One region of the Quadrisphaera oryzae genome, then DNA from elsewhere that is predicted to be linked to it. Evidence: riboswitches for the same ligand, from Rfam matches in the RefSeq annotation. Region 1 holds a riboswitch; each other region holds the start of a gene.
The links. A riboswitch is a leader RNA that binds a small molecule or an ion and turns the genes downstream of it on or off. The one in region 1 is predicted to bind S-adenosylmethionine.

Region 1 (3,978 bases):
CGCTCACCACGCCGACGGTGCTGATCGTGGTGCCGACCAGCACGTGCGTGGCGGAGTAGCCGCGCTCCAGCCCGAGCGCGCGGATCCCGGTCAGGATGACCAGCAGCCGCACCTGGTTGGTGAGGGCGACGACGGCGACGGCGACGGCGAGGGCGGTCAGCGTGCGGGGCGCGGAGGCGCGCTGGAGCGTGAGCACGGCGCCGGCCGCCAGCAGGAACGGCACCAGGAGGAACGCGACGGTGCAGCCCAGGGTGATGCTGTAGCCGACGGCGCGGCCGTCCAGGTCGAACGTCACGGCCGTGCCGACGCGCTGCACGTCGTGGGTGCCCACGGCGCGCGCCACGAGCGCGGAGGCGCTGGCCTCCGCGAGCCGCAGCCAGCCGCCGCCGCCCACCACGGCGGCGACGGCCGCGAGCGCCGCGACGGCGACGGCGGGGCGTGCCAGGCCGAGGTCGAGGTCGGGGTCCGGGGCGAGGTCCGCCAGCGGACCGGGCTCGGCCGCGGTGGGGGTGCTCACCGGGCGTCCCGGTGCCGCGCGGACAGCAGGTCGTCCTCGGCGGCCACCCACACGTCCGCCAGCGCCGCCTGGCCGTGGCGGACCGCGCTGCCGGCCCGCACCTGCGGGGCGGCGGTGCGGAGCTGCTCGACCACCCGCGCCGAGACCGCCAGCGGCCCCTGCTCGCCGGCGCTGGTGGACAGGACGCCGAACTGGCGCGCCCCGGTGCGGGCCACCACCCCGGCGGGCCCCGCGGCCTCGGCCAGCGCGCCCGCGAGGCGCCGCAGCGCCCGGGTGGAGCTCACCGTGCCGACGTCCACCACGGTCACCGCGGCGGGCTCGGCGAGGCCGCGGGCCCGGTCGTCCTCGCGCTGCAGGAGCGCCCCCCACGAGCGGCGGTCGGGCAGGCGGGTCAGGTGGTCGCGGCTGGCGGGGCGGGAGGCCCAGTCCTGCTCGCGCTCCTGGCCCGTGCGGTGCAGCTCCCGGCCCAGGGTGGTGCCGAGGAAGGCGGCGTTGCGGGTGACGCGCGCCCGCAGCGCGTCGTCGTCGGTGGCGGGCGTGCGGGACCAGCCGCACAGGCTGCCGACCACCCGGCCCCCGTCGAGCAGCGGCGCGCCGACGTAGGCGCGCACGCCCAAGCGCTCGGCCTTGGCGCGCAGCTCGGGGTCGCGGCGCCGGCGCAGGTCCCCGGCGAGGGCCGCCTCGGGGCCCCGCTGCAGGGAGGCGCACAGCGTGTCCTGCCAGGGGTGCTCGGTGCCCACCGCCGCGACGACGTCGCCGCTGCCGGCGAGCGCGGTCCACCCGCCCGCCACGACCCGCGCGACGCCCCACATCTCGAAGCTGGCCCCGGCGTCGGCGGCGAGCCCGCCGAGGGTGAAGTCCGCGCAGCGCGCCCACAGGGCGCCCTCCCCAGACGACAGCTGCACCGACAGCGCGGCGCCGTGATCGACCAGCGTGGTCATGGTCCCTCCCCGGGGGTCCTGGACCGGTCACCGCCGCGCCTGCTGCAGCGGTGCCGGTCCTGGGGTGTCGGTCGGCGCCGCGGCCGGCGAGAGGGCTCTGCCCATGACGCGCCGGCCCCGTGAGGGTGAGGGCTTCTCGCGCTGCCAGCGCTGCGCCGCCGGTCACGGAGAGGTCACAGAACCAGCCCCCGGTTTGACGGCGGCTGGACGCCCTTCGTACCGTCGTCCTCAGGTCACGAGTGACAGCGACAAGCCCTGGCTGGCTGTCCGGCAACCCTCCTCCGCGGCGGGGTGCTCCAGGTGACGACCCGGTCGTGCAGCCCTGCACGGCAAGAGCGGACCACCTCCGAGGAGCTGTCGTGCCACCGCCCGCGCTGTGCCGGCGCCGCTGACCGCCACCTCCGTCCCGCCGCGCCCGCTCGCGACACCCACCCCCGCACGAGTCCCGGGAGCGACCATGTCCAGCACCGACCCCAGCGCCACGCCCAGCGGCGGCCCCGTCCTGCCCCCCAAGCCGAAGCGCAGCGTGCCGGTGGTCGCGGTCGTCGTGGCCGTCGTCCTGCTCCTCGTGGTGGTCGGCGGCGGCGCGTGGCTGCTGGGCAGCCGCAGCGGTGGTGGCGGCGGCGCTGCCGCCGCCAGCGGCACCGCCTCCAGCCAGGGCTACAAGCCCGAGGTGAAGATCGGCGTCTCCGACAGCTCCCTGCCGTACTGGAAGACCTACACCGAGCTGGCGAAGAGCCAGCTGGGCGTCACGGTGGACCTGGTCAACTTCTCGGACTACAGCCTGCCCAACCCGGCGCTGGTCCAGGGCGAGACCGACCTCAACCAGTTCCAGCACATCCAGTACCTGGCCAACTACGACGTCACCTCCGGTGACGACCTCGAGCCCATCGGCGCCACCGCCGTCTACCCGCTGCCGCTGTACTCCACGTCCGTCAAGGACGCGGCCTCCCTGCCCGCCGACGCCGTGGTGGCCATCCCCAACGACGCCATCAACGAGGCCCGCGCCCTGCTCCTGCTCCAGCAGGCCGGTCTGGTGCAGCTCGAGGGCGGCGGCTCGGCGTTCTCCACCACCGACGACATCACCAGCTCGAAGGTCAAGGTGACGCCGGTGTCCGCCGACCAGACCGCCGGAGCGCTCCAGAGCGGCTCCGCCGCCGCCGCCGTGGTCAACAACAACTACGCCGTCAAGGCCGGTCTCACGCAGGCCCAGATCATCGTCGCCGACGACCCGGCCTCGGCCGCCGCGGCGCCCTACGTCAACGTCTTCGTGACGCGTGCCGCCGACAAGGACGACAAGACCTACCTGGCGCTCGCGAAGCTCTGGCACGACCCGGCCGTCCAGGCCGTGTTCGCCAAGGACTACCCCAGCGCCGTCGTCGTCGACAAGTCCGCGGCCGACCTCCAGGCCGACCTCGCCAAGGTCGAGCAGGACGCGAAGGCCGCGAAGGCCGCCGGCTGACCGTGTCCGCCTCGTCCACCGCCTCGCCGGCACCCTCCGGGTCCCGGATCTCCGGTGACGCCCTCGTCGAGCTCGAGGGCGTCACCAAGCGCTTCGACCGCGGCGGCAGCACCGTCACCGCCGTCGACGGCGTCAGCCTCACCGTCGCGCGCGGGGAGGTGCTCGCCGTCATCGGCTACTCCGGCGCCGGCAAGTCCACGCTCGTGCGCCTGGTCAACGCCCTGGAGCAGCCGACCTCCGGCAGCGTGCGCGTGGCGGGCCAGGACCTCACGCGCCTGGGCGAGAAGGAGCTGCGCGCAGCCCGCGCCGGCATCGGGATGATCTTCCAGCAGTTCAACCTGCTGAGCTCGCGCACCGTGGCCGGCAACGTGGCGTACCCGCTGAAGGTGGCCGGGGTCGCCAAGGCCGAGCGCGAGAGGCGCACTGCCGAGCTGCTCGACTTCGTCGGGCTGCTCGAGCGCGCGCACGCGCACCCCGAGCAGCTCTCCGGAGGGCAGAAGCAGCGCGTGGGCATCGCCAGGGCGCTGGCCACCAGCCCGCCGCTGCTCCTGGCCGACGAGGCCACCAGCGCCCTGGACCCGGAGACCACCGAGGAGGTGCTCACCCTGCTGCGGCGGGTGAACACCGAGCTGGGCGTGACCATCGTGCTCATCACGCACGAGATGGAGGCCGTGCGCCGCGTGGCCGACCGGGTGGCGGTCATGGAGGGCGGTCGCGTGGTGGAGGTGGGGGACGTCTACGACGTCTTCACCGCCCCGAAGACCCCTGCCGCGCAGCGCTTCGTGCGCTCCGCCACCCACGACCGGCCCTCGCGCGAGGCCCTCGCCCGGCTGCGCGAGCACCACCCCGGTCGGCTCGTCACCGTGCGCATCACGGACCGTCCCGGCCTGCAGCAGCTGGTCGACGGCGCGTTCCGCGACGCCGGCGTGGTCGCGGAGCTGGTCTTCGGCGGGGTCGGTGAGGTGCGCGAGCGCCGCGCCGGCTCCCTCACCTACGAGCTGACGGGCGACGACGACGCCGTGCGGCGGGCCCTGGCCGCGCTGCGCGGGCGCGACGTC
Region 2 (3,978 bases), on a different contig from region 1:
GAGGCGGCGGGCTTGACGGTGATGACCGGGCAGGGCGACTCGAGGAGGATGCGCGTGGCGTTCGCGCCGAGGATCAGCTTCCCCACGCTGGAGCGGCGGCGCAGGCCGATGACCACCAGCTCGGCGCCCTCCGCGGCGGTGATGACCTCCTCGGCGGCGTCGCGCAGGGGACCCGGCGGCACCAGCTGGTGGTCGACGTCGAGCCCGTCCAGAGCGGCCTGCAGCTCCGCGGCGGGCATCGGCTCGCGGCCGGTGTCGACCACGAGCAGCGAGGTGCCGCGCAGGGCCGCCTCCTGCCCCGCCCGGGCCAGCGCGGCCCGTCCCTCGTCAGTCCCGGCGAAGCCCACGACGACCGCCATCGCACCCCCATCGCTCCCCCGCCGCTGACGGGCAGCAGGCGGACACGGCGCGTCTCGCCGTGGGGCGAACCTACCCACCCGGGAGGCCGCGACGCGCACCAGCGCTGGTCGCGGCCCTCCCGGGGCCGCGCTCAGGCGCTGAAGAGCTCCCCGGCCACCTTGGCGATCGCCTCGCTCTCGATGAGGAACCCGTCGTGCCCGTAGGGCGAGGCCACGACGTCCAGCTCGGCGCCGGGCACTCCGTCGGCCAGCTCCTGGGACAGCGCGACCGGGTAGAGGCGGTCGGTGTCGACGGCCACCACGCGGGTGCGGGCCGTGACGCGCCCAAGGGCCGCGGCGGTGCCGCCGCGGCCGCGACCGGCGTCGTGGCTGTTCATGGCCTCGGTGAGCACCACGTAGGAGCCGGCGTCGAAGCGGCGGACCAGCTTGTCGGCGTGGTGCTCCAGGTAGGACTCCACGGCGAAGCGCCCGCCGCCGCCCAGGGGCTGCTCCCCCGGCTGCGCCGACCGCCCGAACCGCGCGTCCAGCTCGGCGGCGGAGCGGTAGGTGGTGTGGGCGACCATCCGCGCCAGCCCCAGGCCGCGGTGGGGGCCCTCACCGGGGGCGGCGTCGTAGTAGTCGCCGCCGTTCCAGCCCGGGTCGGAGCGCACCGCCGCCAGCTGCGGGGCGCACCAGGCGATCTGGTCGGCCGTGGCCCGCGCCGTGGTGGCCACGGCGAGCAGCCGCTCCACGCGGTCGGGGTGGGTGACGGCGTGCTCGACGGCGCGCATGCCGCCCATCGAGCCGCCGACGACGGCCGCCCAGCGCTGCACGCCGAGGACGTCCGCCAGGGCGACCTCGGCGGCCACCTGGTCGCGGATGGTCAGGTAGGGGAAGCGGCTGCCCCACGGGCGGCCGTCGGGCGCCTCGGACGACGGGCCGGTGCTGCCCTGGCAGCCGCCGAGCACGTTGGGCGCCACGACGAACCAGCGGTCGGTGTCGATGGCCAGCCCGGGGCCGACGAGCTCGGACCACCAGCCCGGCGTCGGGTGGCCCGGCCCGGCCGCCCCGACGACGTGGCTGTCGGCCGTGAGCGCGTGGCAGACCAGCACGGCGTTGCTGCGGTCGGCGTCCAGGCGCCCCCAGGTCTCGTAGGCGAGCCGCACCGCGGGAAGGGACCCCCCGGCCTCCAGGGCGAGCGGGCCGAGGTCGGCGAACAGGCGGTCGCCGACCGGGTCCCCCTCGCGCCAGCCGCCGCTGACCGGCAGCTGCGCCCGGGCCGGGCGCGCTCCCGGCCGCGTGGCGCCGGGCCCCTCCCCGCGGGCGGCCCCGCTCATGCGCCCTTCGCGGCGGTGAAGCCGGCCTCGAGGTCGGCGAGGATGTCCTCGATCCCTTCCAGGCCCACCGCCAGGCGCACCAGGCCGGGGGTGACCCCCGCGGCGCGCTGCTGCTCGGCGTCCAGCTGGCTGTGGGTGGTGGAGGCCGGGTGGATCACCAGGCTGCGCACGTCACCGATGTTGGCGACGTGGCTGTGCAGGCCCAGCCCCTCCACGAAGCGGCGGCCGGCCTCGGCACCGCCGTCGATCTCGAAGGCCACCACGGCGCCGACACCGCGCGGCAGCAGCTCCTGCGCGCGCTGGTACCAGGGGCTGGAGGGCAGGCCGGCGTAGGAGACGGACAGCACCTCCGGGCGCTCCTCGAGCCACTGCGCCACGCGGGTGGCGTTGGCCACGTGCCGCTCGATGCGCAGGCTGAGCGTCTCCAGGCCCTGGGCGATGAGGAAGCTGTTGAAGGGGGCCAGGGACGCTCCCAGGTCGCGCAGCAGCTGCACGCGCGCCTTGAGGATGTACGACAGGTTGGCGCCCAGCGGGCTGCCGACGCCCAGGTCCCGCGCGAAGACGAGGCCGTTGTAGCTGTCGTCGGGGGTGGTGAAGCCCGGGAACCTGTCGCCCTGGCCGTAGTCGAACCGGCCGCCGTCGACGATGATGCCGGCGATCGCGGTGCCGTGGCCGCCGAGGTACTTGGTGGCCGAGTGGACGACGACGTCGGCGCCGTGCTCCAGCGGACGCAGCAGGTACGGCGTCGCCACCGTGTTGTCGACGACCAGCGGCACCCCCACCTCGTGCGCGACGCCGGAGACGCCCCTGATGTCGAGGACGTGCGAGCGGGGGTTCGAGACCGTCTCGGCGAAGAAGGCCTTGGTGCGCGGCGTCGCCGCGGCCCGCCACGCCTCCAGGTCGTCAGGGTCCTCGACGAAGGTGACCTGCACGCCGAGCTTGGGCAGGCTCCGCTTGAGCAGGTTGTACGTGCCGCCGTAGAGGCTGGCACTGGCCACCACGTGGTCGCCCGCCTCGGCGACGTTGAGCAGCGCCAGGGTCTCGGCGGCCTGCCCCGAGGAGACCGCGAGCGCGCCGACGCCTCCCTCGAGGGAGTTGACGCGCTGTTCCACCACGTCGGTCGTGGGGTTCATGATCCGCGTGTAGATGTTGCCGAACTTCTTCAGCGCGAACAGGTCTGCGGCGTCCGCCGCGTCGTCGAAGACGTAGGACGTCGTGGAGTAGATCGGCAGGGCGCGGGCGCCGGTGGCGCTGTCGGCCGTCTGGCCGGCGTGGATCTGCCGCGTCTCGAAGGACCAACCGTCGTTCACAGGTACTCCCCTGACCTCAGGGCCAGGGCGCGACGGGCCAGCGCCCGCCGGGCCCGTGGCCCGCGCTTGCCGCTGCCCCGGTCGGGGAGCGGCCAGGTCATCACCCGGGGCACCCCACCGCGGGCGGGGGTTGCCGGCCAGCGAGCCGGGGCTTCGCGCTGGCGCTCATGACCTCATCGGAGGATAGGCAGCGCCGCAGCGGCACTCCACCTCGTCTCAGCATGTGGACACCACTGTCACCCCACCGGCCGGTCCTCCCCGTCACCCCGTCAGCGGCGCGCCGCGCTCCCGGCCGCGCTCCCGGCCGCGCTCCCGGCCGGGCGGCGGCAGACCGATGCTCACGGCCTGCAGGACCAGCGCGGACAGCGAGTGCCCGGGGTCGAGCTCGAGCGCCGCCTCGGCCCAGACCCCGGCAGCCGGCGCCGAGCCGGCGCACCAGGCGACGTACGCGGCGCACCCCGTGGCCGCGGCGCGCCAGGAACCGGTCGCCCGGCGGGCCAGCTGCTGCAGCACGGCGAGGGCGGCGTCCGGGTCCGCAGCGGCCCCGGGGGCCGCCGCCAGGTCCGGCAGGGCCTGGGGCACCGCCGTCGCCAGGAGCTGGTCGCGCAGGGGCAGGCGCCGCAGGCCGTCGAGCAGCTCCGCCGCGCTGGCCGCGGGCAGGCGCAGACCCGCGCCGGGTGCGGCGGTCTCGTCCGCGAGCAGGCGGCTCCAGGTGCGCCGGAGGGCCCTGCTGCCGGGCCTGCCGCGCGACGCCAGGTCGGCCAGCGCCTCGGTGACCGCGGCATCACCGGCGTCCTGGGGACCGCTCGGCTCGTCCGGGCCACCCGAGCCACCCGACCCGGCCGCCGCCACCGCGGTGCGCAGCCCGCGCTCCCAGCCCGCGCGGTCGGCGGGGAGCACGCGCCCGGCGAGGACCATCTCCGCCGCCACCTGCGTGGCCCCGAGGCGCTCCAGCGGGAGGCCCTCGGCCGGGCAGCAGCCCCGGTCGCAGGA
Region 3 (3,978 bases), on a different contig from region 1:
CGGTGGCCTGGTCGGCGAGGACCTCGTCACCCCGCCAGGAGTCGAACAGCTCCAGCGCCGTCTCCAGGAAGGAGCGGGCGCGGTCGTAGCGCTGGTCCGCCCCAAGGAAGCCGCCGCGGCGGAAGTTCTCCCCCGTGAACGCGTCCCAGCTGGTGACGACGTTCCACGCCGCCCGACCGTCGGAGAGGTGGTCGAGGGTGGCGAACTGGCGTGCCACCTCGTACGGCTCGTTGAACGTCGAGTTGATCGTCCCGGTGAGCCCGAGGTGCGTGGTGACGCCGGCGAGCGCCGCGAGGATGGTGAAGGTGTCGGGGCGGCCGACCACGTCGAGGTCGTAGATGCGTCCGGCGTGCTCGCGCAGCCGCAGCCCCTCCGCGAGGAACATGAAGTCGAGCTTCCCGCGCTCGGCGGTCTGCGCGAACCTGACGAACGAGTCGGGGTCGATGTGGCTGCCCGCGGCGGGGTCGGACCACACGGTGGTGTTGTTGACACCGGGGAAGTGCGCCGCGAGGTGCACCTGGCGCTTGCTCATCTGCTGACCCCCTGGGCGTAGCGGTTGGCGGGACGCGGCAGGCCGAGGCGCTCGCGCAGGGTCGTCCCGGCGTACGCGGTGCGGAAGGCGCCGCGGCGCTGAAGCTCGGGCACGAGCTGGCGGGTGATCGCCCGCAGGTCGTCGGGGAGGACGGCGGGCCGCAGCCGCAGCCCGTCCAGCCCCGCTTCCCGCCACGCCAGGGCCAGGTCGGCGAGCTCGCCGGGCGTTCCCGCGAAGACCAGCGCGTCGCTGGTCTGCGCCAGGGGCGCCCCGGCGGTCCCGTCGAGGCGGGCCAGCCGCTCCGCTGCGGCCCCCGGGCGGGGGTCGAGGACGACGACGACGTCGCCGAGCAGGCGCAGCGGCTGGTCGCCGAGCCCGTCCGGCCAGGCCGGCTGGACCTCGCGCTCGTCGCGGACGGCCGCGACGAGGCGGCGCGCGTCGTCGTGGGGGGTGAGGAAGCCCAGGTCAGCGCAGCGCGCGACGAACCGGTGCGCCACGGGCACGTGGGACAGGGCCGCCACGAGCGGCTGGCCCTGCGGCGGGCGCTGGGTGATGGCCGGGCCGCGCACGGAGAAGTGCGGGCCGGAGAAGTCGATGGGGTGGAGCTTGGCGGCGTCGACGAACCGGCCGGTGGCGACGTCGCGGATCTCGGCGTCGTCCTCCCAGGAGTCCCAGAGGCGGCGGAGCACCTCCACCCAGTCACGGGCCTCGTCGAGGGCGTCGGGCAGGTCGGGAGCGGGGCGGCGGCCGAACTGGGCGGCCTCGTCGGGGCTCAGGGAGACCTGCACGCGCACCCCAGCGCGCCCGCGGGTGGCGTGGTCGAGCGTGGCGACGGCCTTGGACAGGTGGAACGGCTCGGTGTGCGTGGCCGTGGCGCTCGGCACGAGGCCGATGTGCTCGGTGACCAGCGCGAGCCGCGCCGCGAGGAGCACGGCGTCGAGGCGGCCCACCACCACGTCCGTGCGGTCGGCGGACTGCACGCGCAACGCGTCCTCGATGGTCACCAGGTCGAGCAGACCTGCCTCGGCCTCGCGGACGAGGTCGGTCCAGTAGGCCGCGGTGAACAGGTCGCGCGGACGGGCGGTGGGCTCGCGCCAGGCGGCGGGGTGCCACCCCGCGCCGTCCAGCGCGAGGGCGAGGTGCAGGTGCTGCGTGCTCACGCCGTGCTCAGCCCCGGCGGGGGCGGGCTTGTTCCAGCGCCCCTCACGCGGCGGCGGCCGCTGCCGCGGGCTCGCCGAGGCGGTCGCGCAGGTCGGCGCCGCGGTAGGAGCGGCGGAAGGCCCGGCGGCGCTGCAGCTCGGGCACCAGGCCGCGGGTCACGCCCCGGACGTCCCGTGCCGGGTCGACCGGGTGCAGCCGCAGGCCTGCCAGCCCAGCGGCCCGCCAGCCCAGGGCCAGGTCCGCGAGCTGCCCGGGGGTGCCGGCGAAGACGCGCGCGCCCTCGGGTGCGGTGCTCGGCGCCTCCCCGGTCGAGCGCTCCCAGCGCTGCCGGGCGCGGGCGGAGCTGTCGTCGATGACGACGACGAGGTCCCCGAGCAGGTGGCGGGGCGCGCCGGCGCTGCGGGCCGCGGCCACCAGCTGCTGGGCGTCCACCGTGGTGCGCGGCGTCACGAAGCCGAGGTCGGCGGCGTCCGCGGGCAGCGCGCGGTGGTCGCGACCGCCGCGTCCGGGCAGAGCCACGACGGGCAGGCGACTGCCGGCCGGCCAGCTGCGGCGCACCGCCTGCACCCAGCCCTGCTCGTCGGCGGGCACCGGGACCCGCAGGAGCACCCCGGCGCGGCCGGGGGCGGTGGTGTGGAGCTCGTGGACGGCGCGGGCGATGGTCCACGGCTCGGTGCGCCCGGCGTGCACGGTGGGCAGCAGCCCGACGGTGCGCGTGGCCGCGGCCAGCCGGACGGCGGCCAGGACGGCGCCGACCCCGCCGCCGAGGCCGCTGCCAGCCTCGTCGGGAGCGCGGTCCTCGGGCGCGTCGAGGGTGACGAGGTCGAGCAGGCCGACCTCGGCCTCGCGGACGTGGTGGACCAGCTCGGCGGTGGTGGCTGCGGCGGTGCCGGCTGAGGGGAGGCTCGGTCGGGCGCCGTCGAGGGCGAGCGCCAGCTGGATCTGCGACACGGGTGGACCTCTTCCGCCCCGGACGGGGCCTCGCGCTTACCGGCCTCCGCTGGCAGCGGGGTCCGGTCGGGTCGTCACCTGGGGCACCCCGCCGCAGAGCGAGGGTTGCCGGTCAGCTAGCCAGGGCTTGTCGCTGACGCTCATGACCTGTGGGACTGGTGGAACGTGTGGTGCGGGACGAGCGTGACGGATCGGGTGCCGGCCCGTCAAGGGCGGACTCACGGGCCGGCCCGGCAGATCGCGGTGGCGGCCCCCGACCGTCACGCGAGGGTGTTCACGCTCAGGACCGCGGTGAGTTCGTCGTCGAGGCGCTGCCGGTCGCGGTGGGCCCGGTGCTCGTGGCGCGCGTCCTCAGCCCGCGGCCTGGTGGTGAGCTCCACGCTGTCAGCGACGGGCTGGGCGAGGTGCTGCGCGTCCGGCTCTGAGGCCCGCGGGGTGCGCGGGGTGCGCGCCTGTGACGCCGCCTCGGTCTGGCGCTGCTCACGGACCAGAGCCGCCTGGGCCTGCGCCAGCGCACCGCCGGCGAAGTCCACCGCCGCCTGGTCGATCTTCATGACCTGGGCGTCGGCGCGCTGCAGGGCGTCCGTCCGCAGCCGCTCCACGGCCTGCGCGTACGCCTTCTGCGCCCGCTGCACGGCTTGTTCGGCGGGGGTTCCGCTGGCCGCGCCGCCGCGGCCGGGCAGGCGCAGCGACCCGGCCGAGATGGCCTGTGCGCTCATCGCCGTCGGTCCTCCTCGCCGGTGGTCGGTGCGGGAGCGGGCTGCTCCCGTCCGTGATCCGCATCGGCGGCCGACGCCGCCGCTGCGGGCGCCGGCCGGCCGATCACCCGGCCGGACGCACACCACAGTCGTCGTGAGCCCCGGGGGGACGGGCTCAGGAGGAGACGACGCCGCGCACGCGGTGGCCCGTGGCGATCGACTCCCCCGAGATCGCGGCGGTGCGCGGGGAGAGGAGGAAGGTGACGAGGTCGGCGATCTGGTCCGGGCTGGACTCACCGCCGCGACCGGGCTGCACCTCGGCGGCCGGGGTGGGGGTGACGGTGCCGGGGCTGACGGTGTTCACCGTGACGCCCGTGCCGGCGACCGCGTCGGCGAGGTTCTTGGCCACCACGATGAGCGCCGCGTTGCGGACCGCGCCGGTGGTGTTGCCGGTGAGGAAGGCGTTCTGCCCGCTGATGCCCACCACGCGCCCGTAGCCGGCCGCGCGCATCACCGGCAGCGCCGCGGTGGCCAGGCGGAGGAAGACGACGGCCTTCGCGTCGAACGCCTCCAGCACCTGGGCCGGGTCGTCGTTGCGGGAGGCGTCCAGGGTCTGCGCGCTGGGCGCGGCCGTGA

Region 2: linked by a shared signal. The riboswitch ahead of H7K62_RS08655 (bifunctional o-acetylhomoserine/o-acetylserine sulfhydrylase) and the one ahead of H7K62_RS03005 (MetQ/NlpA family ABC transporter substrate-binding protein) in region 1 are both predicted to bind S-adenosylmethionine.
Region 3: linked by a shared signal. The riboswitch ahead of H7K62_RS05920 (hypothetical protein) and the one ahead of H7K62_RS03005 (MetQ/NlpA family ABC transporter substrate-binding protein) in region 1 are both predicted to bind S-adenosylmethionine.

What each region holds. Positions count from the first base shown of each region.
Region 1 is NZ_JACNME010000001.1:632,207-636,184, reverse strand. Features, by position in the region: gene H7K62_RS23465 (hypothetical protein) at 1-517, opposite strand, end outside; gene H7K62_RS03010 (GAF domain-containing protein) at 514-1,458, opposite strand; SAM riboswitch class IV at 1,690-1,800, shown strand; gene H7K62_RS03005 (MetQ/NlpA family ABC transporter substrate-binding protein) at 1,916-2,920, shown strand; gene H7K62_RS03000 (methionine ABC transporter ATP-binding protein) at 2,923-3,978, shown strand, end outside.
Region 2 is NZ_JACNME010000004.1:12,547-16,524, reverse strand. Features, by position in the region: gene H7K62_RS08665 (universal stress protein) at 1-359, opposite strand, end outside; gene metX (homoserine O-acetyltransferase MetX) at 491-1,675, opposite strand; gene H7K62_RS08655 (bifunctional o-acetylhomoserine/o-acetylserine sulfhydrylase) at 1,672-2,985, opposite strand; SAM riboswitch class IV at 3,043-3,158, opposite strand; gene H7K62_RS08650 (DUF4192 domain-containing protein) at 3,247-3,978, opposite strand, start outside.
Region 3 is NZ_JACNME010000002.1:520,213-524,190, forward strand. Features, by position in the region: gene H7K62_RS05910 (NtaA/DmoA family FMN-dependent monooxygenase) at 1-532, opposite strand, end outside; gene H7K62_RS05915 (LLM class flavin-dependent oxidoreductase) at 529-1,692, opposite strand; gene H7K62_RS05920 (hypothetical protein) at 1,736-2,644, opposite strand; SAM riboswitch class IV at 2,672-2,792, opposite strand; gene H7K62_RS05925 (hypothetical protein) at 2,905-3,363, opposite strand; gene H7K62_RS05930 (SDR family NAD(P)-dependent oxidoreductase) at 3,518-3,978, opposite strand, start outside.